Regions from separate parts of the Streptomyces sp. NPDC093591 genome, predicted to be linked through region 3. Evidence: riboswitches for the same ligand, from Rfam matches in the RefSeq annotation. Region 3 holds a riboswitch; each other region holds the start of a gene.

Evidence for each region. A riboswitch is a leader RNA that binds a small molecule or an ion and turns the genes downstream of it on or off. The one in region 3 is predicted to bind cyclic di-AMP.
Region 1: another riboswitch for cyclic di-AMP. It lies ahead of ACIREI_RS38045 (M23 family metallopeptidase); the one in region 3 lies ahead of ACIREI_RS00715 (NlpC/P60 family protein).
Region 2: another riboswitch for cyclic di-AMP. It lies ahead of ACIREI_RS39265 (M23 family metallopeptidase); the one in region 3 lies ahead of ACIREI_RS00715 (NlpC/P60 family protein).
Region 4: another riboswitch for cyclic di-AMP. It lies ahead of ACIREI_RS29770 (transglycosylase SLT domain-containing protein); the one in region 3 lies ahead of ACIREI_RS00715 (NlpC/P60 family protein).

What each region holds. Positions count from the first base shown of each region.
Region 1 is NZ_JBIWIY010000022.1:18,338-26,069, forward strand. Features, by position in the region: gene lhgO (L-2-hydroxyglutarate oxidase) at 1-285, shown strand, start outside; gene trmB (tRNA (guanosine(46)-N7)-methyltransferase TrmB) at 389-1,270, shown strand; gene ACIREI_RS38035 (PrsW family intramembrane metalloprotease) at 1,497-2,828, shown strand; gene ACIREI_RS38040 (aldo/keto reductase) at 3,092-4,039, opposite strand; gene ACIREI_RS38045 (M23 family metallopeptidase) at 4,189-5,217, opposite strand; cyclic di-AMP (ydaO/yuaA leader) riboswitch at 5,229-5,386, opposite strand; partial or broken gene ACIREI_RS38050 (PP2C family protein-serine/threonine phosphatase) at 5,620-6,715, opposite strand; tRNA gene ACIREI_RS38055 (tRNA-Met) at 6,825-6,898, opposite strand; gene ACIREI_RS38060 (dihydrofolate reductase family protein) at 6,955-7,732, opposite strand, start outside.
Region 2 is NZ_JBIWIY010000023.1:94,200-101,931, forward strand. Features, by position in the region: gene ACIREI_RS39250 (DNA topoisomerase (ATP-hydrolyzing) subunit A) at 1-108, opposite strand, end outside; gene ACIREI_RS39255 (M16 family metallopeptidase) at 587-1,945, shown strand; gene ACIREI_RS39260 (M16 family metallopeptidase) at 1,942-3,330, shown strand; cyclic di-AMP (ydaO/yuaA leader) riboswitch at 3,559-3,721, shown strand; gene ACIREI_RS39265 (M23 family metallopeptidase) at 3,735-4,520, shown strand; gene ACIREI_RS39270 (GntR family transcriptional regulator) at 4,707-5,402, shown strand; gene ACIREI_RS39275 (HPr family phosphocarrier protein) at 5,594-5,875, opposite strand; gene ACIREI_RS39280 (GNAT family N-acetyltransferase) at 6,054-7,732, shown strand, end outside.
Region 3 is NZ_JBIWIY010000001.1:157,060-164,791, forward strand. Features, by position in the region: gene ACIREI_RS00695 (LacI family DNA-binding transcriptional regulator) at 1-942, shown strand, start outside; gene ACIREI_RS00700 (sugar ABC transporter substrate-binding protein) at 1,013-2,017, opposite strand; gene ACIREI_RS00705 (alpha/beta hydrolase) at 2,349-3,215, shown strand; partial or broken gene ACIREI_RS00710 (transposase) at 3,558-3,780, opposite strand; gene ACIREI_RS00715 (NlpC/P60 family protein) at 4,002-5,330, opposite strand; cyclic di-AMP (ydaO/yuaA leader) riboswitch at 5,387-5,591, opposite strand; gene ACIREI_RS00720 (NAD-dependent epimerase/dehydratase family protein) at 5,734-6,786, opposite strand; gene ACIREI_RS00725 (glucarate dehydratase family protein) at 7,105-7,732, opposite strand, start outside.
Region 4 is NZ_JBIWIY010000015.1:164,080-171,811, reverse strand. Features, by position in the region: gene ACIREI_RS29785 (polyprenyl synthetase family protein) at 538-1,548, opposite strand; gene ACIREI_RS29780 (peptide MFS transporter) at 1,777-3,321, shown strand; partial or broken gene ACIREI_RS29775 (CocE/NonD family hydrolase) at 3,449-4,347, shown strand; cyclic di-AMP (ydaO/yuaA leader) riboswitch at 4,625-4,800, shown strand; gene ACIREI_RS29770 (transglycosylase SLT domain-containing protein) at 4,806-5,576, shown strand; gene ACIREI_RS29765 (HAD family hydrolase) at 5,624-6,454, opposite strand; gene ACIREI_RS29760 (hypothetical protein) at 6,600-6,722, opposite strand; gene fahA (fumarylacetoacetase) at 6,801-7,732, shown strand, end outside.

The DNA.
Region 1 (7,732 bases), on a different contig from region 3:
CGGTACGGGGCCGGGGAGCTTCGGCGGTCGGTGTCCAAGGCGGCGTTCGGCGTGGCGGTGCGCAGGCTGCTGCCGGCGGTGACGGCGGACGATCTGGTGCCCGCGGCGGCCGGGGTGCGGGCGCAGGCGGTGTTGCGGGACGGGACGCTGGTGGACGACTTCCTGATCCGGGAGGGACCGCGGGCGGTGCATGTGCTGAACGCACCGAGCCCCGCGGCGACGGCTTCCCTGCCGATCGGGCGGGAGGTGGCCCGCAGAGCGTTGGCGGTGCTCGGGGAGGCTTGAGCGGCCGAGGGGGAAGCAAGGGCGTCGGCCGTGCCGGTCAAGGCGGCCGTGCCGGTCACGGCCCGGAGGGTGACCGTGCGGAGCACGTAAAATCGACCCCACTGTGTCTGACTCCCTCAACGCCCCCGAAGTCCCCCAGCCCGGCGCCTCCGGTCAGCCCGGCATTCCCGGCGCCCCGGACGCTTCCGGCATTCCCGGCGAGGACCACCCCGGCCACGTCCCCGGTGTCTCGGTTCGGCACACCCGGGCCAAGGGTGAGCCCCGGTTCCCGGACGGGCCCAAGGCCGACCCCGCCGGGTCGCACTTCGAGCGGCGGATCCGCAGCTTCCAGCCGCGGCGGAGCCGGGTGACCGCGGGGCAGGCGGACGCGTTGCAGCGGCTCTGGCCCAAGTGGGGGCTCGACATCGACGGGCAGCGCGTCGTCGACTTCGCCGAGCTGTTCGGGAACGACAACCCCGTCGTGCTGGAGATCGGCTTCGGGATGGGGGAGGCCACGGCCCAGATGGCCGCCGCCGACCCCGGTACCAACATCCTCGCCGTCGACGTCCACACCCCCGGGCAGGGAAACCTGCTCAATCTCGCCGACCAGAACGGGCTGCCCAACATCCGGGTCGGCAACGGGGACGCCATCATCCTGCTGCGCGAGATGCTCACCCCCGACTCGCTCGACGGGCTGCGCGTCTACTTCCCCGACCCCTGGCCCAAGAAGCGGCACCACAAGCGGCGGCTCATCCAGCCCGAGTTCCTCAGCCTCGCCGCGACCCGGCTGAGGCCCGGCGCCCTCCTGCACTGCGCCACCGACTGGGAGCCGTACGCCGAACAGATGCTCGAAGTGCTGACCGCGCACCCCGACTTCGAGAACACACAGGAAGACGGCGGTTTCGCGCCCCGTCCCCCGTTCCGGCCGCTGACCCGTTTCGAGGGGCAGGGACTGGACAAGGGTCATGTGGTGAACGACCTGCTCTTCCGGCGCGTACAGCGGTAGGAGCAGCGGAAGAACATCCGGCGGACGACTGGATGGGACGAACATTCGGCCGCCAACGGATGGCACGAACCTCCGGCGGACCACCGGATGGGAAGAGCATCCGGCCGACGACCGGGCGAACAGTACCGACAAGAGCGTCTACAGCAGCACCGAAGCAACCCCCCACCGGCGCCAGAGCCCCTCGCGCTGCTGCGGGCGGCGCCCCTGCCTCGTTAGGGTCAATGCCGTGGCCACCTGTCCCCCGTACCCGACGCCCCCCACCGGCCCCGCCAGCGGCGCACGGCGGCACGCGCACTGGTGGCAGCAGCGGTGGGTGCGTTACGGCGCGCTCAGCACCCTGCTCGCGCTCTCCGGGCTGGTCATCCTCGCCCTGGTACGTGAGCAGACCGGCACCGAAGGGTTCCTGGTCGGGCTCGGGCTCGCCGTCCTGCCCGTGCCACTGCTCGTCGCCTCCTTCCGGTGGCTGGACCGGGTCGAGCCGGGGCCCTGGCGCAATCTGCTGTTCTCGTTCGCCTGGGGCGCCTGCGCGGCGGCGCTGATAGCGATCGTCGCCAACAGTTTCGCGACCAGATGGATAGCGACCGCGACGGCCGATCCGTCGCACGCGGACACTCTCGGCGCGACGGTCATAGCGCCCGTCGTGGAGGAGACGGCGAAGGCCGCGGCCGTGCTGCTCGTCTTTCTCTTCCGCCGACGGGACTTCACCGGGATAGTCGACGGCGTGGTGATAGCGGGGGTCACCGCCACCGGCTTCGCCTTCACCGAGAACATCCTCTACCTCGGCACCGCCTTCGGTACCGACCAGCTCTCCGGCGACAGCGGTATCGCCTCCGTGACCGCGGCGACCTTCTTCGTCCGCGTGATCATGTCGCCCTTCGCGCACCCGCTCTTCACGGTCCTCACCGGTATCGGTTTCGGCATCGCCGCGCTGTCGGGCGACCGGCAGCATGTGCGGCGCGTCCTCCTTCCCTTCTCCGGGCTGCTGCTCGCCATGGGCATGCACGCGCTGTGGAACGGCTCGTCGTCCTTCGGGGAGTTCGGTTTCTTCGCGGTGTACGCGGCCTTCATGGTGCCCGCGTTCGGGCTGCTGACGTGGCTGGTGATCTGGACCCGGCAGCGCGAGCTGCGGACCGTGCGCGAGGAGTTGCCCGCCTATGTCGTCGCCGGGTGGCTGACGCCGGGCGAGCCCTTCGTGCTCGGCTCGATGCGGGCCAGGCGGACGGCACGGCAGTATGCGCGGCGGCGTGGGGGGCGGGCTGCGGCTCGGGGGGTGGCGCAGTACGAGGCGTACGCCACGTCGTTGGCGTTTCTACGGCATCGGGGGCGGCGTGGGCGGGCCGGCGCCGACTTCGTCGTACGGGAGCGGGAGTTGCTGCACGAGTTGTGGCGGCGTCGGGAGGTGGCGCGGCCGGCGCTGGAGCATGCGGGGGCCGCGCAGGCTTGGTCGGCGTACGGGTATGGGGCGCCGGTGCCGGTTTACTGGCCGTCGTATGGGCAGCCGTACGGGGACCGGTACGGGGCGGCGCCGTATCCCGCGTACAACCCGTATCGGACGTGAGCGGCGGGGTTGGAGCGGCTCGGGGTGTCGACCTCGTTGCCTCGCCCCCGCCGCCCCTACCCGTCCCATCCCCCAGGGGCTGCCGCCCCTTCGACCCCGCGCTTCCTGGGGGCTGCCGCCCCCAGACCCCCGCATCGGCCCTGAACGGGCCTCGTCCTCAAACGCCGGACGGGCTGAAATGCACGGGCCGGCGCCGAGAAGCGAGGTCAGCGCCGCAGGGCCAAGCCCCCTACGGGTGGGTGGGGGCTAGGAATGGCAGTGCCTCAGGCGGACGCCTCCGTCAGGTTCGCCAGTTCCTCGTCCGTCAGGGTCAGCTCGGCCACTCCCAGCAGCGCCGGCAGTTGTTCGAGTGTCCGGGCCGAGGCGATGGGGGCCGCTACCGTCGGCTGGGTCGCGAGCCAGGACAGGGCCACCGTGGCCACGGGGGCCGCGTGGGCCTGGGCGACCTCGTCGAGCGCGGCCAGCACCCGTTGGCCCCGCTCCGTCTCCAGGTACTTGCCGGCGCCCTGGGCGCGCGGGCTCTGTACCGCCGTATCGGCGCGGTACTTGCCCGTGAGGAAGCCGGACGCGAGGGCGTAGTACGGGACCGCCGCGAGGCCTTCGCGTTCGGCGAGGTTCTGGAGCTCGCCCTCGTAGGTGTCGCGGGAGACCAGGTTGTAGTGGGGCTGAAGAGCCACATACCGGGCCAGGCCCTCGCGGTCGGAGAAGGCGAGGGAGGCCGCCAGCCGTTCCGCCGAGATGTTGGACGCGGCGATGTGCCGGACCTTGCCCGCCTTCACCAGCTCGTCCAGGGCGCCGATGATCTCCTCGACCGGCACTTCCGGCTTGTCGAAGTGGGTGTAGTAGAGGTCGATGTGATCCGTGCCGAGGCGGCGCAGGGAGGCGTCGGCGGCGGCCTTGATGTTGGCCGCGGTCAGGCCCTGGAAGTCGGGGTGCTGGCTGGCCTTCGTGGCGATCACGACGTCGTCCCGGTTGCCGCGCGCCTTGACCCACTTGCCGATGATGGTCTCGGACTCACCGCCCACGTTGCCCTCGACCCACGCCGAGTACGAGTCGGCCGTGTCGATGAAGTTGCCGCCCGCCGCCGCGTAGGCGTCGAGGACGGCGAAGGACTGGGTCTCGTCGGCGGTCCAGCCGAAGACGTTGCCGCCGAGGGAGAGCGGGAAGACCTCGAGGTCGGAGGAGCCGAGCTTGCGCAGGGAAGCAGTCATGCTCCCTGCCAACGCTCTTGGCAGAGGCCGTTCTTCCGGGTCCGCCGCAAAGTTCCCGTAAACAAGCGGCCCCGGCGCTCCGGAAAACCGGCAGCCCTGACGTCGGGGGGTTGCCGTCAGGACCGCCGGGGATCAGAAGTGGGGGAACCTCAGGGCGTGAGCCCCTTGCCGCGCAGCCACGCCAGCGGGTCGATGCCGCTCGTGCTGCCGTCGGGGTGTACCTCGAGGTGCAGGTGTGCGCCGGTCACGTTGCCCGTGGCGCCCACGCGGCCGATGACGTCGCCCGTGCTGACCTTCTGGCCGACGCTCACGCTGATCGAGGACTGGTGCGCGTACCAGAGCTCGGTGCCGTCGTCGAGGGTGAGCACCGTCTTGTAGCCGTAGGACCCGTCCCAGCCGGCGAAGGTGATCGTGCCGGAGTGAACCGCCTTGATCAGCGTGCCGGTGGGGGCGGCGAAGTCGAGACCCGTGTGGTAGCCGGAGGACCAGTAGGCGCCGGCCTGACCGAAGGTCGAGGTGATGGTGTACGAGGAGGTCGGCAGCGTGAACTGCTTGGCCAGCTCGGCGAGGCGCTCGGCCTCGGCCTTCTTGCGGGCCTCCTCCTCGGCCTTGGCCTTCGCGGCGGCGGCCTTGGCCTCGGCCTCCTTCTCCGCCTTGGCGGCCGCGGCGGCGGCCTCCTTCTCTGCAGCGGCGACGGCGGCCGCGGCGGCCTTGTTGTCGATCTGGTCCTGCTGCAGCTCGGCCTGCGCGATGATCCGGCTGCGCAGCGCCTCACCGGCGTCGGTGGTGCCCTGCGTGGTCTCCTCGGTCGCCGCGCCCATGCTGCTCAGCGCGGTCGCGGTGTCCTCGGCGGCCGCGGAGGAGTCGTCGTCGGAGATGAGGGGCAGGTCCGGCATGGTGATGGCGACCGGCGGCTTGCCGCTGTTCGCGCTGGCCATGCCGCCCGCGCCGACGGCGGCTATGACACCGACGCCGAGAACCGTGGAGCTGCGGGCGAGTCCCCCGCCGCGCTGCTTGGAGACGCGATGCCTGCCGCGAACGGGACGAATGGACTCCGCGGTGGGGTTCCACTCCTCCAACGGGCCCTCGTCGGTGCGGTAGCGGTCGTAGCCGAAGGTGTCGGTACCGCGTTGGCTCGGCACGAACGGGGCTTGCTGGGCAGGCCTGTTGGACGCCACGTGGGCGTGCTCCTTTCCTTCCTTCTCGCCTACCGGGTTAGCTGACGGGTTCGGAGCAGGAAGGTCTCCTACGCGCGTATACCGGCCGTGAGTTCACGGCGGCATCCATGCGATTCACCCCAAGGTGGTGGTTCCCCGGTTCCCTTGCGGGATTCGGCGCGTGCGCACGGAGCCGCCTCTTGTGACGGCTGGGACGACCGCGCTGCGTTATCGAACGTTAATAGACGCGGGGTGTGGATTCCAAGCTGTTCCGCTTGATCATTAACGATTCTCGCCTGGACTTACGGGTCATGAGCGGCCTAAATCGGGCGAGTTGGCCAGGACTCAGGGACCACACAGGTATTGACGGTATGTCAGTTGTTATGCGGAGGGCGGTCGCCCGGTCACGTCCGGTGACAACGATCAAGGTCGGTGTACGGCCATGAGAGCCAGGTCGTCCGCCATGCCGCCCCCGGAGTGCCTGCGCGCCTCCGCCGCGAGCACGTCGAGCAGCGCGGCCGGCTTGCGGCAGGCGTTGTCCCGTCCCGCGAGCCGCGCCTCGGGGTCGTAGAACCGGTCCCTGTCGTCCCGCGCCTCGGACAGACCGTCGGTGTACAGCAGCAGCGTGGCACCGCTCGGGAAGCCGGCCTCCTGGGCCCGGTCGGGCCAGGCGCCGAGCTCACCCATGCCGAGCGGCAGCGCGGGCTCGGGGGCGTGCAGCGGGCGCACGGCGCCGTCGGCGTACAGCAGCAGGGGCGGTGGATGCCCTCGGTTGACGAGGCGCACGGTCCCGTCGCCGTGCGGCAGCTCGGCGAGGACGACGGTGGTGAAGCCCTCGGAGGACTCGATCCCCTCGCGCCGCGTGCGTTCACGCGCCGGCGCCCGCTCCAGCCGCTGCGCCACCGCCTCCAGCGTGACCTCCTGCTCGGCGGCCTCCCGGAAGGCCCCGATGACGACGGCGACCGCCGCGACCGCGCCCATGCCCTTGCCCTTGCCCTTGCCGCGCACGTCCCCCACGACGAGCCGGACGCCGTGCGGAGTGTCCTCCACGGCGTACAGGTCGCCGCCGATGGAGGCGCCCTCCTGCGCGGCCTCTACCGTGCCGCGATCTGGACACCGCCGATCCGCTCGGCGGGCTCGGGCAGTACGGCGCGCTGGGCGGCCTCGGCGATCTCCCGGGCGGAGGCGAGGCGCTCGCCGCTGCGCCGGACGAGGACGTTGACGAGGACGGCGAGCACGGCGACGGTGACCACGGTGACCAGCTCGGTGATCACCTCCGCCCGGGAGATGCCGCCGAGGATGAGGCGGAGCGTGAGCAGTACGGCGAAGGCGGCGAGGCCTGTGAGCACCGTGCCGCGCAGCGAGGAGAGCGGGGCGGCCACCAGGGGCGCGGCGGTGAAGAAGGGAGCGCCGGTGAAGTCGGTGGGCGTGTGTAGTCGTACGCGCCCCCGGCCGCGATCAGCAGGGCGGGGAGCAGCCGGACGAACCGGCGTGCGTACGAGATCCGCCGTTCCTCCACCTCACCAGGGTTGCCGAACCGGGGGCGGCGAGCGAGTCGGAAAATCTTCGCGCATCATCGCGGAAAACACTCAGGGCCGGAACCAATTGGTTCCGGCCCTGAGTTTCAGTAGCGGGGACAGGATTTGAACCTGCGACCTCTGGGTTATGAGCCCAGCGAGCTACCGAGCTGCTCCACCCCGCGGCGATGACTCAATAGTACGCCATCCGCAGGACAGAAAGCACACGCCTTTCCCGGCGTCACGGCAGCAGGTGGGTATTCGGGGCTTTTGCCCGTTCCTCGTACTCCGGCAGGACCAGGACATCCACCCCCTCCCCCGCCAGCAACCCGCTCCCGTCGGCGCCCACCACGAACGTGTCCGGCTCCCGCCAGGCCGTCACCACCCGCCGCACCCCCGCCTCCAGGATCAGCCGCGCGCAGGGCGCCGGACGGGAGGCCCGGCGGGTGCACGGCTCCAGGCTGCTGTACACCGTCGCCGATGCCAGCCTCGGATCACCGGCCGCGATCTTGGCCAGCGCCGCCTCCTCCGCGTGCACCACGGGATCGTCGCCCTCCCTGGAGTGCCCCCGCGCCAGCTCCGTGCCGTCGGCCGCCACGACCACCGCCCCGACGCTGAAGGCGGTCGCCGAGGGCGGGCACTGCGCGGCCAGGTCACACGCCAGTGCCAGCCAGTGCCGGTCCGCGGCGGAGGGAAGGGCGCCGACGCCGGGCGCCGTCGGCTCGTAGCGCATCAGGACGACGTCCTCGATCCGCCGCGTCTCCAGCAGCCGCAGCCGCCCGCCCTGATACCCGCCCGGCCCGAACAGCCGCGGCGCGTCCGGATCCCCCACGAACAGGGGCGCCAGCACCAGCTGCACCTCGTCCGCGAGGCCCTGCCGCAGCAACTGCGTATGGATCGTGCCGCCACCCTCGACCATCAGCCGCTCGACGCCGCGCACCTCGCGCAGATGCGCCAGCAGCCCGCGCCAGTCCAGGTCCGCGCCCAGTGCGACCACGTCCGCCGCGACCGGCGTCCGC
Region 2 (7,732 bases), on a different contig from region 3:
CGCGTACTCGAGGAAGGAGCCCTGCATCTCGTCGACGACGTCGATGTCGAGGATCTTCTCCTCGTACGAGTCGTCGGGCGGCGGGGTCTTCGTGCTGCGGCGGGCCATCGCTGCCGGCTCCTCTGGTTCTGGTCGCTCGAGCGTTTGCGGGATCTGACGCGGACCATTGTGGACCGCGGCACTGACAACCACCGACCAGGACCCGATGTTGGGCTCCCGCCCGGCGTGCGAGAAGTGTCGCCGACGCCGGGCCCTCCCCGCGACGGAGGGGCGGGGCGGGGCGCCAACCGCCCTGGTCGAGGCGCCGCTTGCGCGACGGCAAGCGCGCGCCGCGAGACCGTTCACTCGCCGGAGTGATCGCCGGGCACCGTCCGAAGTCGTGCGGCAGCGGACAGGAGGGAGGGTATGGCGAGCTGGGCCCGAGCGCCGTCCTGTTCCGCGTTCCCGGCCCACGTTCGCCGTCGTACGGACACGGCGTTCTGACCGGGAACTTCGCCGACCCTTCGGACGCTGCATACAGTGGCAGGAACTGAGCACGAACTGCTCGACACAACGCAGTGCACGCGACCGGAAGGACACCTTGCCCATGGGTCACACGGCCACACCGGAGGCACAATCCGGCGGCCTCACCGCGACGGAGCACCGCCTGGCCAACGGCCTGCGCGTGGTGCTCTCCGAGGACCACCTCACGCCGGTCGCCGCGGTCTGTCTCTGGTACGACGTCGGCTCCCGTCACGAGGTCAAGGGCCGTACCGGACTCGCCCACCTCTTCGAGCACCTGATGTTCCAGGGCTCGGCGAGCGTGAAGGGCACGGGCCACTTCGAGCTCGTCCAGGGCGCGGGCGGCTCGCCGAACGGCACCACCAGCTTCGAGCGCACCAATTACTTCGAGACCATGCCCGCCCACCAGCTGGAGCTCGCGCTGTGGCTGGAGGCCGACCGCATGGGCAGCCTCCTGGTGGCGCTCGACGAGGAGGGCCTGGAGAACCAGCGGGACGTCGTCAAGAACGAGCGCCGCCAGCGCTACGACAACGTCCCCTACGGCACCGCGTTCGAGAAGCTGACCGCCCTGTCGTACCCGGACGGACACCCGTACCACCACACGCCGATCGGCTCGATGGCCGACCTGGACGCGGCCAGCCTGGAGGACGCGCGCGCGTTCTTCCGCACCTACTACGCGCCCAACAACGCCGTCCTGTCCATCGTCGGCGACATCGACCCGGAGCAGACGCTCGCCTGGGTCGAGAAGTACTTCGGCTCGATCCCGGCCCACGACGGCAAGCCCGAGCCGCGCGACGGCTCGCTGCCCGAGATCATCGGCGAGCAGCTGCGCGAGGTCGTCGAGGAGAACGTCCCGGCGCGCGCGATGATGGCCGCCTACCGGCTCCCGGCGGACGGCACGCGCGAGTGCGACGCGGCCGACCTGGCGCTGACCGTCCTCGGCGGCGGCGAGTCCTCCCGCCTCTACAACCGCCTGGTCCGCCGCGACCGTACGGCCGTGGCGGCCGGGTTCGGACTGCTGCGCCTGGCCGGAGCGCCCTCCCTGGGCTGGCTGGACGTGAAGACCTCCGGCGATGTCGAGGTGCCCGTCATCGAGGCCGCCGTCGACGAGGAGCTCGCCCGCTTCGCCGCGGACGGCCCCACCGCCGAGGAGATGGAGCGCGCACAGGCCCAGCTGGAGCGCGAGTGGCTGGACCGGCTCGGCACCGTCGCGGGCCGCGCCGACGAACTGTGCCGGTACGCGGTCCTGTTCGGCGACCCGCAGCTCGCCTTCACCGCCGTACAGCGCGTCCTCGACGTCACCGCCGAGGAGGTCCAGGCGGTGGCCAGGGCCCGCCTGCGCCCCGACAACCGCGCGGTGCTCGTGTACGAGCCGACCGCAGCCGAGGCAGAGGACCTCGAGGCAGCCGAGACCACCGACGAGAACGAGGAGTCGGCGCAGTGACCGAGCTCGCCAGCATGGACTTCCACCCGCAGCCCCAGGCCGGCGAGGCCCGGCCCTGGGCGTTCCCGGCGCCCGAGCGCGGCAAGCTGGACAACGGCCTGACGGTCCTGCGCTGCCACCGCCCCGGCCAGCAGGTCATCGCCGTCGAGGTGCTCCTGGACACGCCGCTGGACGCCGAGCCGAAGGGGCTCGACGGCATCGCCACGATCATGGCGCGCGCCTTCTCCGAGGGCACCGACAAGCACACCGCCGAGGAGTTCGCCGCCGAACTGGAGCGCTGCGGCGCCACGCTCGACGCCTACGCCGACCACCCCGGCATCCGCGTCAGCCTCGAGGTTCCGGTCTCCCGCCTGCCCAAGGCGCTCGGCCTGCTCGCCGACGCCCTCAGGGCGCCCCTGTTCGACGACGCCGAGGTCGAGCGCCTGGTGCGCAACCGGCTCGACGAGATCCCGCACGAGCTGGCCAACCCCTCGCGCCGCGCCGCCAAGGAGCTCTCCAGGCAGCTGTTCCCGGCGACCTCTCGTATGTCCCGCCCGCGTCAGGGCACCGAGGACACGGTCGCGGGCATCGACTCCGCGGCCGTGCGCGCCTTCTACGAGCGGCACGTGCGCCCCGCCACCTCCACCGTCGTGGTCGTCGGCGACCTCACGGGCGTGGACCTCGACGCCCTGCTGGGCGACACCCTGGGCGCCTGGACCGGCTCCCCGGCCCAGCCCCGGCCCGTGCCGCCGGTGACCGCGGACGACACCGGGCGCGTCGTCATCGTGGACCGCCCCGGAGCCGTGCAGACGCAGCTGCTGATCGGCCGCATCGGCCCCGACCGGCACGACCGCGTGTGGCCCGCGCAGGTGCTCGGCACCTACTGCCTCGGCGGCACCCTCACCTCCCGCCTGGACAAGGTCCTGCGCGAGGAGAAGGGCTACACCTACGGTGTGCGCGCGTTCGGGCAGGTCCTGCGCTCGGCCCCGGACGGCACGGGCGCGGCCATGCTCGCCATCAGCGGCTCGGTCGACACCCCGAACACCGGCCCGGCGCTGGACGACCTCTGGAAGGTCCTGCGCGGGGTCGCCGATGAGGGGCTCACCGACGCCGAGCGGGACTTCGCCGTGCAGAACCTCGTCGGGGTGGCGCCGCTGAAGTACGAGACGGCCGCCTCCGTGGCGAACACGTTGGCCGACCAGGTCGAGCAGCACCTGCCCGACGACTACCAGGCGACGCTGTACCAGCGGCTCGCCGCGACCGGCACCGTCGAGGCCACCGCGGCGGCCGTGAGCGCCTTCCCGGTGAACCGTCTGGTGACGATCCTCGTCGGCGACGCGGCCGAGATCCGGGAACCTGTCGAGGCCCTCGGCATCGGCGAAGTCACCGTCGTGGCAGCCGAGTAGCAGGCGGACACCGCGCCCGGACACCGCGCCGGGCGACGGCACGCACGCGTAAGGGGCCTTGGTGACTTCGAAGCCACCAGGGCCCCTTTATGCCCGAATTGAGGGAAAGGTTGCCTGTCTGGCCTGTGGGATGCGCTACAAAAGCCGCGATCCGTTTGGGGATTGAAAGTCGTGCCGCTTAGCGTCTTCCGGGCTGTCCGTCAGGCAGTGCGCCGCGCCCGCGGCACCGGACAGCCATCGCCGAGTCCCCGTACGGCGCGAGCCAGGGGAGCCGGGGACCCACCGTAGTCCCTGGGGTGAATCGGACGCCCGCGCAGCCGCGAGGGGGTCCGTAGGAGACCTTCCTGCTCCGAACCCGTCAGCTAACCCGGTAGGCGAGAAGGAAGGAAAGGACCAGCCACTTCATGGCGTTCACCTGCGCCACCGGGAAGAACCGTCCCACCGGGAAGCACCGTCGCCCCAGCCGGTTCGAACGCTCCACCGCCCGCGCGGCCGGCGTCGCGGCTCTCACCGCCACCGGCGTCATGGGCACCCTCGCCGCCCCGGCGCTCGCCGCCGAACCCGCCGCCGAGCAGACCGGCCTCATCCCCGTCGTCACGATCGAGGACTCGATCGCCGACCAGATCGACGCCCAGGCCGCCGCCCAGGAGCAGGCCGCCGAGGAGGCCGCGGCCCGGAAGAAGGCCGCCGAGGAGGCCGCGCGCAAGAAGGCGGCCGAGAAGGCCAAGCAGGAGCGCGAGGCCAAGGAGCGCGCCGCCCGCGAGGCCGAGCGCCAGCGCCTGCTGTCCTACGTCGCCCCGATCTCCGGCTCGTACGTCTCCACCGGCTACAAGGCCGGCGGCGCCGTCTGGTCCTCCGGCAGCCACACGGGCGTCGACTTTCACGCCGCCAGCGGCACCTCCGTCCACGCGGTCGGCTCGGGCACCGTCGTGGAGGCCGGCTGGGGCGGGTCGTACGGCAACAGCATCGTGATCAAGATGAACGACGGGACGTACACCCAGTACGGCCACCTGTCCTCCATAGGCGTCTCGGTGGGCCAGACCGTCACCCCCGGCCAGCAGATAGGCCTGTCCGGCGCCACCGGCAACGTCACCGGAGCGCACCTGCACTTCGAGGCCCGCACGACGGCGGAGTACGGCTCCGACATCGACCCCGTCGCCTACCTCCGCTCCCACGGCGTGAACGTCTGACGACGCAAGCTCCGCCTCTTGGGCCCCGGCTCCCCGAGCCGGGGCTTTCGGCGTTTCGGACGACCGGCTGTCCAAAAAATATCCATGGATTCCGACCCGCCATCGGAAATTCCAGCAGGTTGCAATAGAGTCACTGAACACACGTCATTCGTCGACGTTTCACGGGGATTAAGGCGGAGGTCGGTCATGCGTATTCCGGCGCACTCGGTATGCACCGCGATCCGGGACGACATCGTCGCCGGTGTCTACGAGCGCGGCAGCCGGCTCACCGAGGAACTCCTCGCGCGCCGATACGGCGTCTCCCGCGTCCCCGTGCGGGAGGCCCTGCGCACCCTGGAGGCGGAGGGCTTCGTCGTGACCCGGCGGCACGCGGGCGCGTGCGTGGCCGAACCGACCGAGCAGGAGGCCGCCGACCTGCTCGAGATGCGCACTCTCCTGGAGCCGCTCGGCGCCTCACGGGCCGCCCAGCGGCGCACCGAGGCCCATCTGAAGGTTCTGCGCGGCCTGGTCAGGCTGGGCCAGGAGCGGGCCAGGCGGGGCAACAGCGAGGATCTGCGCTCCCTGGGCGGCTGGTTCCACGAGACGCTGGCCCAGGCCTGCGGCAGCCCCGCCCTGACCTCGATGCTGACCCAGCTGCGGCACAAGATCGCCTGGATGTACGCGGTGGACGCGCCGGTCAACCCTGTGGAGTCCTGGACCGAGCACGGCGCGATCGTGGACGCGGTGGCGCGCGGCGACGGCGAACGCGCCCGTGCGATCACGGCAGTGCACACCGAACGCGCGATCGCCGCGCACCGGCTGCGGTTCGGTTCCACCGGTGAGCGCGCGGAGCGTGTGAGGAATTCGCAACATCCCGTAAACATGCCGAGCCTGCGACATTAACACGGGCGCCGTATACAAAGAGGTGATATTCGGTGGCGGGGAATTCCCGCTGCCCTTTTTCGGGTGCGGCCGTTAATTCTCACGGCTGTCCGCCTCAAAAGCGTGGCCGCCTGCCCGAAAACAGCGAAGCCGCGTCGGCCGGAAAGGCGGACGCGGCTTCACCGTTTGCTCGGCGGTCCCGCTCAGGTCGTTCAGACCGTCTCGGGAAGCTCCTCGAGGCCCTCGGAGACCAGCTTCGCCAGCCGGTCGAGGGCGGCGTCCGCACCCTCGGCGTCGGAGGCGAGGACGATCTCCTCACCGCCCTGGGCGCCCAGGCCCAGAACGGCCAGCATGGAGGCCGCGTTGACGGGGTTGCCGTCGGCCTTGGCGATCGTCACCGGGATACCTGCGGCCGTGGCGGCCCGGACGAAGATGGAAGCGGGGCGGGCGTGAAGGCCCTCGGCCCAGCCGACGTTGACGCGGCGCTCAGCCATGTGATGCTGCCCTTCGGTGTTCAGGGTTGTCTAGACCAGTTTCCCACACCCGTGAAGCATGCCGGGAGGGACAAAACGCCCCTCCTGAGGTGACCGTCGGGTCGCGGCCTCGACCCGCCATACGTCCTCCACAGACTGCCTCGCGCCGTTGTCGGACGCGAGCCGTACTCTGGGCCCCATGCAGAGCGCCTCGGACCGGCACGAGTACCCCGCCCACTGGGAAGCCGACGTGGTGCTGCGCGACGGCGGCACCGCACGCATCCGCCCCATCACCGTTGATGACGCCGAGCGTCTGGTCAGCTTCTACGAGCAGGTGTCGGACGAGTCGAAGTACTACCGCTTCTTCGCGCCCTACCCGCGTCTGTCCGCGAAGGACGTCCACCGCTTCACGCACCACGACTTTGTGGACCGGGTGGGACTCGCGGCCACAGTGGGCGGCGAGTTCATCGCAACCGTACGCTACGACCGGATCGGCGCCGACGGAATGCCCGCGTCGGCACCCGCCGACGAGGCCGAGGTCGCCTTCCTCGTCCAGGACGCCCACCAGGGGCGCGGCGTGGCCTCCGCCCTCCTCGAACACATCGGCGCGGTCGCACGCGAGCGTGGCATCCGCCGCTTCGCCGCCGAGGTACTGCCCGCCAACACCAAGATGATCAAGGTGTTCACCGACGCCGGGTACACCCAGAAGCGCAGCTTCGAGGACGGCGTCGTACGCCTGGAGTTCGACCTGGAGCCGACCGACCGCTCGCTCGCCGTGCAGTACGCGCGCGAGCAGCGCGCCGAGGCGCGGTCCGTGCGGCGGCTGCTGGTACCCGGCTCCGTCGCCGTCATCGGCACCGGCCGCACGCCCGGCGGGGTGGGCCGCAGCGTCCTCGGCAACATCAGGGACGCCGGTTTCACGGGGGCGCTGTACGCCGTGAACAAGGCGTTCCCGGAGGACCTCAAGGAGCTCGACGGCGTGCCCGCGCACCGGTCCGTGCGGGACATCGAAGGGCCCGTCGATCTCGCGGTGGTCGCCGTGCCGGCCGAGTACGTCCCCGAGGTGGTCACCGAGTGCGGTGAGCACGGGGTGCAGGGGCTGGTCGTGGTCTCCGCCGGGTACGCCGAGAGCGGGCCCGACGGGCGCGAGCGGCAGCGCGCACTCGTCCGGCACGCACGCGCGTACGGCATGCGCATCATCGGCCCGAACGCCTTCGGGATCATCAACACCTCCCCCGACGTACGGCTGAACGCCTCCCTCGCGCCCGAGATGCCCCGCCCGGGCCGGATCGGGCTGTTCGCGCAGTCCGGTGCCATCGGGATCGCGCTCCTGTCCCGGCTCCACCGGCGCGGCGGCGGGGTCACCGGGGTCACCGGTGTGTCGACCCTCGTCTCGTCGGGCAACCGGGCCGACGTCTCCGGCAACGATGTCCTGCAGTACTGGTACGACGACCCGGACACGGACGTCGTACTGATGTACCTGGAGTCCATCGGCAACCCGCGCAAGTTCACCCGCCTCGCCCGGCGTACGGCGGCCGCGAAGCCGCTGGTCGTGGTTCAGGGGGCGCGGCACGGTGGCGCGGCGCCACAGGGGCATGCGGTACGGGCCACGCGCCTGCCGCACGCCACGGTGTCCGCGCTGCTGCGGCAGGCCGGCGTGATCCGGGTGGACACGATCACGGAGCTGGTGGACGCGGGGCTGCTGCTCGCGCGTCAGCCGCTGCCGGCCGGGCCGCGCGTGGCGATCCTGGGCAACTCCGAGTCGCTGGGGCTGCTGACGTACGACGCGTGCCTGTCCGAGGGGCTGCGGCCGTTGCCGCCGCTGGACCTGACGACGGGGGCGTCGGCCGCGGACTTCCGGGCGGCGCTGGCCCGCGC
Region 3 (7,732 bases):
GACCTGCCGGGCGCGAGCCGTGAGACCCGCGAGCGGGTGCTGCGCGTCGCCGACGAGATCGGCTACCGCCCCGACAACGCGGCCCGGCTGCTCGCCCGCGGCCGCAGCCGCACCCTCGGCGTGATGTTCACCGTCCACCAGACCTTCCAGGCCGACCTGGTGGAGGGCATGTACCCCGAGGCCGAACGGCTCGGCTACGAGGTCCTGCTGTCCGCCACCGGCCAGGGCCGCGGCGAGAGCAAGGCCATCGAGGCGCTGCTCGGTCACCGCTGTGAGGCGGTGATCCTGCTCGGCCCTGACTCGTCGGCCGCGGACCTCGACGCCCTCAGCCGCCGCACGGTCGCCGTCTCGGTCGGCCGCCGGGTGCCCCAGGCGCGGGTCGACAGCGTGCACACCGCCGAGGGCAAGGGCATACGGCAGGCCATGGACCACCTCGTGGAGCTGGGGCACCGCTGGATCGTGCACATCGACGGCGGGCGCGGTCCCGGCTCGGCCGAGCGGCGGCGCGCGTACCGGGCCGCGATGCGCAGGCACGGGCTTCAGGCCGAGCAACGGGTGATCCCCGGCGCGCACACCGAGGACTCGGGCATCGAGACGGGCCGGATGCTGCTGGCCGAGCGTGACCAGGGGCTGCCTCTGCCCACGGCGGTCCTCGCGGGCAACGACCGGTGTGCGATGGGCCTGTTGATGACCCTGACGCGGGCGGGCGTCGAGGTCCCGCGCGACATGTCCGTGGTCGGCTACGACGACAGTCATCTCTCCCACCTGATGCCGATCGGCCTCACCACCGTCCGCCAGGACGCCGTCCTCATGGCCGAGAACGCGGTCCGCTTCGCCGTGGAGCGGCTGGAGAACCCCGGACTGGAGCCCCGCGAGGCCGTATTGGACCCCAAGCTCGTCGTCCGGGGCAGCAGCGGGCCGGCCCCGCGGGGGCCGGCCTGAGGACGAACAGCGGCGAGGCCGGCCGTGCCCCGTCGCGGCCACGGCCGGCCTCGCCTGTCCATGGACGCGCCTAGCGCGTGCCCTTGGCCGCGAACTTCGCGACCTCGTCGACGTTGTCCTTGGTGATGAACGCGGGCCCGGTCAGCACCGGAGCCGTGCCGCCGCCGCTGAAGTTGCCGTTGGTCTTGTAGAGCCACAGCGAGTCGACCGCCAGGTAGCCCTGCAGGTACGGCTGCTGGTCGACCGCGAACTCGACCTTGCCGTCCTGGACGGCCGTGACCAGCTCCTTGTTCAGGTCGAAGGTGGCGACCTTGGCCTTGCTGCCCGCGTCGGCCACCGACTGCACGGCGGTCAGCGCGAACGGGGCGCCCAGCGTCACCACCTGGTCGATGGAGGAGTCCTGCTGGAGCTTCGCGGTGATCGTCGACTTCACGGACGGCATGTCGGTGCCGTTGACGTACAGGATGTCGGTCTTGCCCTTGAAGCCCTTCTTCAGGCCGGCGCAGCGGGCCTCCAGCGCCACATGGCCCTGCTCCTGGATGACGCAGACGGCGTGCTTGGCGCCGGTCTCGTTGAGCCGCTCACCGAAGGCGTTGCCGGCGATGTTCTCGTCCTGCCCGAAGTACTCGAGCATGCCGAGGTCCTTCCAGTTGTCCAGGCCCGCGTTGAAGCCGACGACCGGGATGCCGGCCGCCTTGGCCTTGCCGATCACGGCCTTCATCGCGCTCGGCTTGGCCGCGGTCAGGGCGATGCCGTCGACCTTCTGGTCGATCGCGTTCTGCACCAGGTTGGCCTGGGTGCCGGCGCTCGGGTCGCTGGAGTAGACGAGCTTGATGTTGTCCTTGGCGGCGGCGGCCTCGGCGCCCTTGCGGATCAGGTCCCAGAACGTGTCGCCGGGGGCCGCGTGCGTGATCATGGCCACGGTCATCCGGGGCGTGGTCGTCTTGCCCGCCGAAGCGTCCGCGGAGCCCTCCTCGGACTGCTTGCCTCCGGAGCTGCTGGAGCATCCCGCCGCGAACAGGCCTGCGGCCAGGGCGGCGGCGGTCAGTGTGGCGGCTCGGTGGTGTCTGCGCATGTCCCATGCACCTCGCTGTGCTGGTCGGGGCGGGTTCTCAGGTGGGGGGAGGTTCACGGGTACCGCCCGGTGGATACCGACTGGAGCGCTTCACTAGCGCGCTCTAGTGGCAGGTACTATGCGGCTGCTCGCAGATGATGTCAATGGGTTTGTCAGGACGTATCGACAAAGCTGAGGTGGGAGGGTGCGTCGGCGGGGGCGGCGGGGGGTGCGGTCCGGGGACGGGCGGTCACCGATGCGGCCGATGCGCTGAGCGCGTCGGCGAGCGACACCGCGCCGGCGGATCGGAACCCCATTGAGACCGCTCGTGATCTCTCCTAGGTTGGCCCGCGTGACGATCGAGGTGCCCTACCAGCCGCTGCCGATTCACCAGTCGGACGTGCGTTACGCCCATGGCCCCGACTCCGCCGTGCAGTCCGGCGTACGGGCCGGTGAGACGATCGAGTTCGACTGGAGCGACAGCGCGATCTACCCGGGAACGTCACGGAAGTTCTGGGTGCACGTGCCCGCGCGGTACGACCCCTCGGAGCCGGCGTCGTTGATGGTGTTCCAGGACGGATGGTGGTACCTGGATCCTGAAGGGGAGGTCCGCGGCGCGATCGTTCTGGACAATCTCGTCCACCGCGGTGACATCCCGGTCACCATCGGTGTGTTCGTCGACCCGGGTGTCTTCCCGGATGCTGAGCATCCGAAGAACCGCAACGCCGAGTACGACGCCTACGACGATCGGTACGTCGGCTTTCTCCTGACAGAGATCATCCCTGAGGTCATGAAGCACTACTCGATCGCCGAGGAGCCCGACCGATGGGGTATCTGCGGCGGCAGTAGCGGCGGGAACTGCGCCTTTACCGCAGCCTGGCTACGCCCGGACAGATTCCGCCGGGTGATCGGGTACTTGTCCAGCTTCACGCAGATGCCAGGCGGCAACCCCTACCCCGAACTCATCCCCCAGGTCCCTCGCAAGCCGCTGCGCATCTTCATGCAAGCGGGCCATCGTGACCTGCGCTGGAACGAGCCCGAGGCAAACTGGCTCGCCAACAACCTGCGCGTCGCGGCCGCGCTCGCCGAAGCCGGCTACGACTTCCGCCTCGTCCTGGGCGACGGCGGCCACAGCCCCAACCACGGCGGTGTCCTGCTTCCCGATGCCCTCCGCTGGCTGTGGCGGTCGGACGACAGCCCGGACCAACCGGTGGACTGAGCGCGGCGACTTCGTAGAGGCGACCGTCCCGGATCCGGTTCATGGTGCTCCGGACGTCGTGCGCTGACGTCGTGCGCTTCCGTGTCCCCCGCGGACGGCACGCGAAGTCTCCCCTACTGGTCGACCTCGGCCCGCGCCCAGAGGGCGGCAAAGATCTGGGGGCATGGGCTACGTGTTGAAGCCATGTCCCTGGATGCCTGGCGCGATCGCGATCTGCCTGATGCCGCCCGAGAGGGATACATGATCGGCATCAACTGGAGCGGACCGCCTCGTCGGCTGGAGCTTCACTCCAATGGAAGTTCTCAACCGACTGGCGGCGAGTGACTAGCTCGCGGCGCCGCTTCACACAGAGCGCAGTCGCCGCCAACAGATGCGTGCGCATCCGAGAATGAGGAACGCTTCGTGGATGTCGTCGCGTATCTCCCAGCGGATGCGCAGGCGGCGGAACCAGTGCAGGTGGGCGAACGCGCGCTCGACGACCCAGCGTTGGGTGCCCAGGCCGGAGCCGTGCTCGGCGGCGGGCGATCTGCGGCTTCACGCCGAGGGCCCAGACCAGGCGGCGCCAAGGAGTTCTAAGTCGATCCTGTACCGGAATCGGCTGCCTCAGGGGCGACCGGAGTGGGGCGTCTCCGGCTGGGAAGCCCGCCGGGGAGCGTTCGACCAGGGTGCGGCACTGAACAGCAGCGGACGGCCCGGCCCTCGGCCAACACGCCGCACTGCGCCTACGGGGTTCTGACTGTGGTTCCGTGGAAGCACAGTCAGAACCCATGGGCCGCCGAGTCACACTCAGGCGGGCCGTATCGCGCTGTGGATCGCCGACTCGCCGGCGTAATGGATCGACTCCTCGCGGATGACTGCCCCGGGTCCCGGGGCGTGGATCATCATGCCGTTGCCGGAGTAGATGCCGACGTGGCCGATGTGGAAGAGGACCAGGTCGCCGGGTTCGAGGTAGGTGAGGGCGATTCCCTGGCCGGCCGTCGCCTGCTCCGGTGCGGTGCGCGGGAGGGTGATGCCGGCGGCCTTCCACGCGGCCTGGGTGAGGCCGGGACCGTCGTAGGCGTCCGGGCCCGTCGTGCCCCAGACGCAGGGTTTGCCGAGTTGGGCTCGGGCGAAGGAGAGGGCTCGTACGGCTCGTGTGTCCTGCGGGGCCGTCGCGGTGAGGGGGGTGCTCCTGTCGAGGGCCTGGCTCGTCGGGGTGGGCCAAGCCGTCGTGCCGGGCGGGACCGTGGTGAGGTCGGCTGCGGACTGCGCCTGCAGTGCCTGCCACTGGGCCTCGGCCGAGGGCTGGACCTGGGGTGCGGTGGCACTCCAGGTGTCTGCGGCGGGCAGGGCCTCGGCGGCCGCGAGCGGCGTGCCCTGCTGGGCGGTGTACGCGGACAGCACCTCGCGGGCCCGGGCGAGTTTGTGCTGGTTCTGCTCCTTGGCCGCCCGTAGCGAGGACCGCTGCTGGGGCTCGGCCGCTGTTTCGGCGGTCGGAGTGGGCAGCGCAAGGGCCGACTGGGCGTTCGCGTCGGTCTGCGTGGTCTCCTGCGGGGCTGTCGGAGCGGCAGGCAGGGCGGCGATCGGGCCGGAGGTCAGCTCCGCCACGGGCGCTGTCCCCGTCGCCGGAGCGGACGTCAACTCGGCGACCGGCGCGGCGGGCAGCTCCAGTGCGGCGCGGCCGGGCGCCTCCCGCCCACGGTCGGTGAGACCGTCCCCCGCAATCTCCGCCGGGCGGGCGCGCCGTGCCTCGGCGGGTCGCTCCGGCGTTCTGTCGGCTGGGAGCGCTGCCGGAACGATCGGACCCAGCTTGGAGCGGGCCGCGTCGAACCACTGCCGGGCGACTTGGTCGAGAGCGGGGTCGCCGCGCCTGCCCTCGTCGCCCCGGGGTGCGGTGGCGGGTGTGCCTGCGGCGCCCGTCGGCCGTTCGGCTCGCTTGCGCGATCCCGTCGCCGCCGCGCGGGTGGCGTTGAAGGTTCCCGTGTCGGACTCGGCCCGGTCGTAGAGGGAGCTGACCCGCCGGCTGACCTCCTCACGGCTCGGTGTCTCGTCCCCGACGGAGGGGGCGGCGTTGGCCGTCTGTGCGAGCAGGGCCACAGAGGTGAGGGCCGCCGACGCGAGTGCGGAATTGCGCATGCCGGGGAGGCTCAAAGCCCCCGGACGCGCGGTGCGTTCCGGCGCCATGGGCGACGTACTCCTTCCGTGCTCCGCCTACCGGGTTAGCGGTGGGGGTCCCCCCAGACCGTTCAGGTACTGGGGGAGGGTTCGGGCGGTCGGTCCGGAAGGTGTGCCCTACGACCCTTGCCTCGAAGGGCAGTCGGCCGATTCACCCCAAGTTCGGTTGGGTCCCCGGCTCCAGTGGCCCTGCGGGCGCACCGGACTCGGCGGAAGCCGCGCGTCCCGACGGGGTTCGCCGGAGGTCGTCGTGCGGCCTGAGGCGTAACCTAACCAACTTGTGTCCCTCTCGTGAAGGTTGACATGTGAAATGTCCGATACGTTTTTGTGACCTTCGACTCCCGGAGTCCATCGAGGCCCGAACTCACCTCGCCGCGCGCTGACTTCGCCACGCGCTGTAGTGGTCCAGGACCGTCTGCTCGATCGGACGGTAGGTGATGCCCAGTTCGTTCACGCTCCGGCTGTTGTCCACCCGGAAGCGGATGCCGAGGTGTTTGCGGATGTAGTCCTGCGTCAGACCGAAGGCCGGGCCCAGAAGGCGTACCGGCCAGTGGGGGAGGGCGGTGCGCGGGAGGCGGAGGTCGCGGGGGTGGCGGGTGCGGATGATGCGGGCCATCTCGTGGAAGGACGTCATGGTCCGGTCGGCGACGATGTAGCGGCCCTTCGCCTCCGGGTTCTCCGCGGCCGCGATGTGCGCGTCGGCCACCTCGCGGACGTCCGCCGTGGTGAAGCTGAAGTCCGGGGCGCCGTAGAAGAAGTAGCCCTTGAACAGTTCCTCCAGCAGGAACAGGCTGCCGGACTCCGAGGCCGGGGTGAGGGAAGGGCCCAGGATCAGGCCCGGGTTGACCGACACCATCCGCCAGCGGCCCTGGGCGGCCTCCGCGTCCCACGCCGCGCGTTCCGCGACCGTCTTGGCGTAGTGGTAGGGGTTGTTCTCGACCGTGCTGGTGGTGTTGAAGTACCGCTCCGACAGCACCGCGTCGTCCATGGTCAGTACGTCCGCGTAGTCCCCGAAGATCGCGCCCACGGTGGAGGTGAGGACGAGCCTGTCGACCGTGGGCGTCCGCTCGACGGCGGCCAGTACGTTGCGTGTGCCGAGCAGGGCCGGGTCGACCATGTCCCGTCGACCGTCCCCGATCTTCTCCGGCATGCGGAACGGCGACGCCACGTGGAACACCACCCGGCAGCCGCTCATCGCCTCGTCGAAGGAGCCCTCCTTCAGCAAGTCCGCATCGAACAACGACAGTTGGCCGGGCCGCGCTTCCTGCATCTCCCGCAGCGGCCGCACCTTCGCCGCGTCGGCCGTACTGCGCACGGTGGCATGGACCCGATACCCGCGCTCCAGAAGCCGCTTGACCAGATGACTCCCGACGAACCCGCTGCCGCCGGTCACCAACACGTCTGTCGAGCCGTCCATGTCCACGCCCTCCACCCCTCCCGTCGTGTGGTCGGGGGTCACCTTATGGGCGTCGAACGGCTACCGGTGCGCCAGTGTCCGGTGCGCGCCGCAGCGCCGTCCGGCCTCGCCCTGCGCACCGGCCGCGGCCGGCATCCGCGGTGCGTTCCTCACGACGGACGATCCCGACAGCCCTCACCTGCTCTCCGACCGCATCACCGCCGAGCTCCACGTCGGCCATGCGGATCGGAACTCGACCAGCCCGGCCGCCGAGCCGACGGAACGGCATTGGGCGGCCCCACCCGTTCGCCCAATGCCGTCGCCGTAAGCCTCCGGCCGTCACCAGCGCGGCAGCCGGAGTTCGTACCCCGGTTGGATCCGCCGCATGTAGCCGGTGTCGTCGCGGGAGCGCACGCCCGAGTCGATGTACAGCCGGTGCAGTCGGTTCAGGGCGTCGTGGTCGAGTTCCACGCCGAGGCCTGGGCCGGTGGGGACCTCGACCGCGCCGTCGCGCAGTTCCAGGGCGCCGGGGACGATCACGTCGTCGGCGGAGTTCCACGGGTAGTGCGTGTCGCAGGAGTGGTCGAGGTGGGGGATGGCCGCGCCCACGTGGGTCATGGCCGCGAGGCTGATGCCCAGGTGTGAGTTGGAGTGCATCGAGAGGGCGACGCCGAACGCCTCGCAGACCGCGGCCAGTTCACGGGTGCGGCGCAGTCCGCCCCAGTAGTGGTGGTCGGTGAGGAGCACCTGGATCGCGTTCTGCTCGATGGCCGGCTTCAGGTGCTCCCAGGCGATCACGCACATGTTGGTGGCGAGGGGGAGTGGCGAGTCCTTCGCCACCTCCGCCATGCCGGGGATGGTCGCGGTCGGGTCCTCCAGGTACTCCAGTACGTCGTCCAGCTCGCGCGCGACGTAGCGTGAAGTCTCCACCGTCCAGGCCGTGTTGGGGTCCAGGCGCAGCGGCTGG
Region 4 (7,732 bases), on a different contig from region 3:
GTCTCGTTTCCTCGCCCGTGAGTCTCTCGACCCCGCACTCGTCCACCCCTGAGCCGCCATTCTCACCCGAATCGGTGAGGAGTGGTGATTTCCGTGGTGTCCATCTGACCAAATCGGCCGGCAAGATTCGTCAGTCTTCGGAGCCAACTCCGCGTACACCTGCGGTATGACACAGAGAGGCGGCACCTCCCCCGACCCGTAGGGGTCGGACGGGGAAGACGTGGTTGCACCGGGGCGCACCGGAGTTGGGGGGACACGGTCGCCGAGGACGGCCCTGAGCTCCCGCCGGCCGAAGCCCCGCTCCCGGAACTCGGCTCGGCCTGCGGGGCATTGAGGAGGGCGGGGCCATCCACGGTGACGATCAGGCTCTTACAGAGGGGAGGCGATCTCCCGTGGGCCCCAGGCATTCCAGCCCGTCCGGCGTTTGAGGACGGGGCCGTTCAGGCCGATGGGGGTCCAGGGGCCGAGCCCCCTGGCCGGGGTCGAGGGGGCGGAGCCCCTTCAGGATGGGACGGGAGGGGCGGCGGGGGCGAAAACCTACCCGGCCCGATGCACCACCGCGTCGCACAACTCCATCAACGCGGCCTTGGCATCAATGTCCGGCAACGGCGCCAACGCGGCCCGCGCATCCTCCGCATACCGCACCGTGTCCCGCCGAGCCTGCTCCAACGCCGGATGCGCCCGAAGCTGAGCCAATGCCTCCGCGAGCCGCGCGTCGTCGCTCAGATCGGAGTCCAGCAACTCGCACAGCGCGATGTCCTCCGCCAGCCCCAGCCGCTCGGCCCGCTCCCGCAACCGCAGCACCGGCAGCGTAGGAATCCCCTCCCGGAGATCCGTTCCCGGCGTCTTCCCGGACTCATGGGAGTCACTGGCGATGTCCAGCACGTCGTCCGCCAGCTGGAAGGCAACCCCCAGCCGCTCCCCGTACTGGGTCAGCACATCGACCACGGTCTCGTCGGCGCCCGACATCATCGCCCCGAACCGGCACGACACCGCCACCAGCGACCCGGTCTTCCCGCTCAGCACATCGAGGTAGTGCTCCACGGGATCCCGCCCGTCCTGCGGCCCCGCGGTCTCCAGGATCTGCCCGGTGACCAGCCGCTCGAACGCCTCGGCCTGCACCCGCACCGCCTCGGGCCCGAGGTCGGCCAGGATGTGCGAGGCGCGAGCGAACAGGAAGTCCCCGGTCAGGACGGCGACCGAGTTCCCCCAGCGGGTGTTCGCGCTCTCGACGCCCCGCCGTACCGCCGCCTCGTCCATCACGTCGTCGTGGTACAGCGTCGCCAGATGGGTCAGCTCCACCACCACCGCCGAGGGCACGACCCCCGGCGCATAGGGGTCCCCGAACTGGGCAGTGAGCATCACGAGCAACGGCCGGAACCGCTTTCCACCCGCCCGCACCAGATGCTGGGCGGCCTCGGTGATAAAGGGGACCTCACTCTTGGTGGCTTCGAGCAATCCCTCCTCGACAGCCGCCAATCCGGCCTGGACATCGGCTTCCAGAGCCTGGTCCCGCACGCTCAGCCCGAACGGCCCGACGACGGTCACGAGGGGTCTCCTGTCTGCTGGTGTCTTCTGGCGGTTACACGGTTTGTCGATAGGTCGCTGCCATCACTCAAGTCAGCGTATCCGGTCACGTTTCGATCACCGATGCCGCCCACCCGTCCACCATGGGCGGTATTGGATCACGACCGGTATGTTTTTGATCGCGTGATAAGGCCGGATATCCATCGACTTATAGGGAAGTAGCGGCCTGCGTCCCGAACCGAAGTCGACATCGAGCCCGAGGGCAGCCCCCCGCCCCGCTCCGACCACGCCTTCTTCGGCCGGCCCAGAGGCCTGCTCACGCTCTCCGGCCTGGAGGTCTGGGAGCGCCTCTCGTTCCTCGGCATGCAGGCCATCCTCGTGCTGTACTTCGCCGACACGGTCGCCCACGGCGGTCTGGGCATGTCGCCCGGATCCGCCGCCTCCGTCTCCGCCGCCTCCCCCGCCTCCCCCGCCTCCCCCGCCTCCCCCGCCTCCCCCGCCTCCCCCGCCTACGGCACCCTCGTCTATCTGGTCTCCGTCGCCGGCAGCCGGCTCGCCGACCGCGTCCTCGGCTCGTACCGCGCGGTGCTGTGGGGCGGCATCCTCATCGCCTGCGGCCACTACGCCATGGCGGTGCCGACCGCGGGCATGACCTGGGCCGGCCTCGGCCTGATCAGCGCGGGCACGGGTCTGCTCAAGCCCAACGTCGCCACCATGGTCGGCAAGCGGTACCGCACCGATGGCGACCGCCGGGACGCCGGCTTCGCCCTCTCCTACACGGCGATCGACATCGGCGCCTTCGCGGGCCCGCTGATCACCGGCTGGCTCGGCGACCACGGGGGCCGGCACCGGGGTTTCTCGGCGGCCGCGATCGGCATGCCGTTCGGCCTGACCCAGTACGTCGTCGGCCGGCGCCACCTGGCCGGACGCAAGCACACCGCCGAGTTCGCGCTGCCCCCGCAGGCCATGCGCCGCGCGATCCGCCTGATCGCCACAGGCCTCGTCGCCACCGCCGCGGTCGCCGTCCTCCTCGCCGCCGCCGGCCCGCTCACCATGGACCGCTTCGTCGACCTGCTCACCCTCGTCTCGGTGATCGCCCCGGCCGTCCACTTGGCGGTGATGTTCGTCGGCCCGCGCGTGCCCCCCGAGGAACGCGGTCGCCTCCGCCCGTACGTCGTCCTCTTCCTCGCCTCGACGGTCTTCAACTTCATTCTCTTCCAGGCGTACTCGACGATGATGCTGCCGGCCTCGACGGACGCCGAGACGTCGATCCTCGGCTTCGGCTTCCCGGCCGGCTGGTCCGCCTCCGCCCTGGGCGCCTTCGAGGTCGCCCTCGCGCCGCTCGTCGCCGCGCTGTGGGTCCGGATGGGGCACAGACAGCCGCACGCCTCCAACAAGATCGCGGTCGGGGCCGTACTCGGCGGCCTGTGCTTCCTGCTGATGGCGCTGCCGACCTCGGGGCCGCCCGGCCACTCCTCCGGCGACCACCTCATGTCCGTCTGGTGGACCGTCGGTTCGTACCTGCTGCCCGGCCTCGGCGACATCCTCCTGGAGACCTCCGGCACGTCGGCCTCGAGCAAACTCGCCCCGGCCGCCTTCGGCGGCCAGACCATGTCCCTCTGGTTCCTGTCCCTGGCCCTCGCGAACGGCATCCAGGCCCAGACGGTCAAGCTCTACGACGACGTCTCCCAGCCCGCCTGCTTCGGCGTCGACGGCGCGATCACGGTGGCCGCCGGGCTGGCCGTGACGGCCGCGGCACCCTGGCTGCGCCGCACGATGCACCCGGTGCACTGACCGGAAGCGAGGCACCCCATGCCCGGACCGGGCACGACGCGGCCCGAGCGCCGACCGGACACGGCACACCCCACGCACCGACCGGACACGACGCACCCGGCGCACCGACCAGACGGGGATCCCGCTCATGCACATCCGTACGCCCTTCCCCCACGAGGCGACTCATGAGGACATCTGGATCCCGCTCCAGGACGGGACTCTGCTGTACGCGCGCGTGTGGCGCCCGCTGACGGACGAGCCCGTACCGGCGCTCCTCGAATACCTGCCGTACCGCCTGACCGACTGGACCGCACCCCGTGACCACCAACGCCACCCCTGGTACGCCGGCCACGGCTACGCCTCCGTGCGCGTGGACATCCGGGGCACGGCAACAGCGAGGCATGCCGACGGACGAGTACCCGGCGACGGAGCTCGCCGACGGGGTCGAGGTGGTCAACTGGCTGGCGGCCCAGCCCTGGTGCCACGGCAGGGTCGGTATGTTCGGCATCTCCTGCGGCGGCTTCAACTCCCTCCAGATCGCGGCCCTCGCGCCCGAGCCGCTCAAGGCGATCGTCACGGTCTGCTCGACGGACGATCGCTATGACAACGACGTGCACTACCTCGGAGGTTCCGTCCTCGCCGTCGACATGCACGCGTGGGCGTCGACCATGCTCGCCTTCGTCGCCCGCCCGCCGGACCCGGGACGTCGCCAGGGGCGAGTGGCGCCTGGAGGTCGCCCCCCGGTACGGCGGCACGCGCGTGCACCCCGAGGGTCGCGTGTACCCCGAGGGTCTGGAGTTCACCGAGGACGCGCTGGAGACGTACACCATCGACGAGTCGGACCCGTTGTCGGCCCGCACCCGCTCGGACTGGTCGATCCGGCTGCACCGCCCGGAGACGGCGTGGGACGTGACGGTGCGGGCGCGCTCGGAGATCAGCTGTGACCGGGAGTGTTTCGTCACCTTCAACGAGGTGGTCTGCCGGGAGGGCGAAGAGGCGCTTTTCCACTGGACATGGGAGAAACGGACTCAACGGACAGCCGGTTAACGGCGAGTTGGAGCCATTGCCCGATTTGCCGTTCTTGTGGACGCCAGTGAATTGGGTCACTCGCACCCGGTCGCACGCCCGACCGGACACACCCCCTTCCTTCCTTGCATCAAGCGCAAGTTGAGGCTTGGCAACCGCAAAGGATCAAGCACCCCATACACACCAGGCCATGGTCAACAGGCATGACAGGTGACCATGACACTTGTTCCGGTCATGTGCTCTCGCATACGTTCCCGCTCAGTCGGGCGGACGCCGAATCCTGCCGCCGCCCGAGCCACCCACCCACTCACTCACGCACGGCAGGAGCGGGGGACCCAGGTAAGTCGCCGGACCGGCCGCCTTGATGGCGCACCGGACCGGCTCGGGGTGAAGTTCGCGCTGCCGCACGGCGGCGCGGCCGGGCATCTCCCGCCCGAACCCGACAGCTCACCTCGCAGGCGTCGGAGAGGAACAGCGCCATGGCCCGAGGCAAGCACCGCCGCCCCAGAACCAACCCGCTCACCCGCCACGTCGTCGCAGCCGGAACCGGTACCGCGGCCCTCGCTCTCCCGCTCCTGAGCGCGACCACCGCCGACGCCGCACAGCCGGCCCAGGCCCCCGCCGTCGCGCAGGCGGCACCGCAGTCCACGCCGTCCGCGGCGAAGGCCAAGTCCATCACGTACACCACGAAGAAGGGCGACACGCTCTACGGCATCGCGGACCGGTACGACGCGCAGGGCGGCTGGCGACAGCTCTACAAGGACAACCGCAAGGCCGTCGGCGACAACCCCCGGCTGATCCACCCGGGCCTCGACCTGAAGGTCCGGGCGACGAAGGCCGCCGCGGCGAGCACGAGGGCCGAGAAGACGTCCGCACCGGCCAAGAAGTCCGCCGTCGCCCACGCCACCCCGGCCTCCGTGAAGTCGTACCCGGACAACCTCGACGGCTGGATCCGCAACGCACTGGACATCATGGCGCAAAACGGAATTCCCGGTTCATACGACGGGATTTACCGCAATGTCATGCGTGAGTCGTCGGGCAACCCGGCCGCCATCAACAACTGGGACTCCAACGCCGCGGCCGGCACCCCGTCCAAGGGTCTCCTCCAGGTCATCGACCCCACCTTCGCGGCCTACCACGTCCCGGGGACGGTCTACGACCCCTTCGACCCGGTCGCGAACATCACGGCCGCGTGCAACTACGCGGCCGCGCGGTACGGCTCGATCGACAACGTGAACGGCCCCTACTGACGGCCCTTACCAGGCGAATTCACTACCGACAGATCTAAAAACGGGCACTACTGGGCGAAGTCGGCCAGGATCCCCGTGAAGAGCCTCTCGAGGACGACGGCGATGCCGTCGTCCTCGTTCGAGAGGGTGATCTCGTCGGCGACCGCCTTGAGTTCGGGGTGCGCGTTGGCCATCGCGACACCGCGGGCGGCCCAGTGGAACATCGGGATGTCGTTGGGCATGTCACCGAAGGCGATGGTCTGGTGCGCGCCGAGGCCGAGGTGCTCGGCGGCGAGCGCCAGACCGGTCGCCTTGGTGACGCCGCATGGCTGGAGTTCGACGGTGCCGGGCCCCGACATGGTGACCGTGGCCAGGGAACCGACCACCGCGCGCGCCGTCGCCGCCAACTCGTCGTCGGACAAGGTGGGATGCCGCAGCAGCACCTTGCTGATCGGCTCGCACCACAGGTCGTCGCGGTGCCGGACGCGTACGGCGGGCAGGGTGGGATGAGGCATCAGGTACCCGGGTTCGATGAGCGTGAGCCCGTCGACGCCGTCCTGGTCGACGGCCGCGTACACCTCCCCGACCTCGGCCTCGATCTTGCCGAGCGCGGTCTCCGCCAACTCCCGGTCCAAGGTGATGGACCAGAGCAGACGGTCCGCGCCGGCGTCGTACAACTGCGCGCCCTGTCCGCACACCGCGAGCCCCGTGCTGCCCAGGACATCGAGGAGCGGCCGCACTCGGGGCGCGGGCCGCCCCGTCACGACGAGGTGCTGGGCACCGGCCGCCGCCACCAGCGCGAGCGCGTCGAGGGACCGGTCCGAGAGCGTGTCGTCGCCGCGCAGCAGCGTCCCGTCCAGGTCAGTGGCAATGAGTGAATATGCGATGGGTGGGGCCATGATCAGAGAATACGGACAGGACGCCCCATCGACTCGATGCGAACCGGACGGCTGCTGTGTTCACATGTGTTGACATCAGTTCCGGTTCCACTGCTGTTTCCGCGTTCGCTTCCGCGCCCGCAACTGCCCTCCCGCTTTTGCGATTTCACCCCCACGTGGTGCTCGCGAGCTCCTCGACGGTGATGTCGATGCGGTGGAACAGACGTCGCCCGACCGCGCCGACCAGGAAATTCGTCGAACTCGGCGACGCGAGCTCCGCACTGCCCAAGACAGCCGACTCACCCGTAACGTGTGCCCGACCACATGGCAATGGCATACGGAGCGTATGAGAGTGAGGCAGCACCCCATGCCCCCCTTCGATCTCCCCGAGGGCGACCCCTTCGGCACGCACAACCTTCCGTACGGCGTCTTCTCCCTCCCCGGCTCGGACTCCGCACGCCGGATCGGCGTCCGGCTCGGCGACCACGTCCTCGACGCGGGCAAGGCGGCGTACGCGCTCGGCTCCCCCTACGCCCCGCTGCTCGCCCAGGACTCCCTGAACCCACTGCTCGCGGCGGGCCGCACGACCTGGTCGGACGTCCGGCGCGCACTGACGGCGTGGGTGACGGTCCCGGCGCACCAGGAGGCCATCGCGGACCTCCTCCACCCACTGTCCTCAGTGACCCTGCACCTCCCCTTCGAGGTCGCGGACTACGTCGACTTCTACGCCTCCGAGAACCACGCCCGGAACGTCGGCCAGATCTTCCGCCCCGACGCGGCGGACTCCCTGACTCCCAACTGGAAGCACCTGCCGATCGGTTACCACGGCCGTTCGGGCACCGTGGTGGTGTCCGGCACGGATGTCGTACGACCGTCCGGCCAGCGCAAGGCCGCCGCCGATCCGGCCCCGGTCTTCGGCCCGTCGGTCCGCCTGGACATCGAGGCCGAGGTCGGCTTCGTGGTCGGCATGCCGTCTCAGATGGGCAAGCCGGTGGCGCTCGGCGACTACCGGGAACACGTCTTCGGCCTCTGCCTGTTGAACGACTGGTCGGCACGCGACCTCCAGGCCTGGGAGTACGTCCCCCTCGGCCCGTTCCTCGGCAAGTCCTTCGCCACCTCGGTGTCGGCGTGGATCACCCCGCTGGACGCGCTCGACGAGGCACGGGTGGCGCCTCCGGAGCGGACCCACCCGCTGCTGCCGTACCTGGACGACTCCGACTCCGAGACGGAACCCGGCGGCTACGACCTTCGGATCTCCGTTTCGATCAACGGCCACGTGGTCTCCGAACCCCCCTTCTC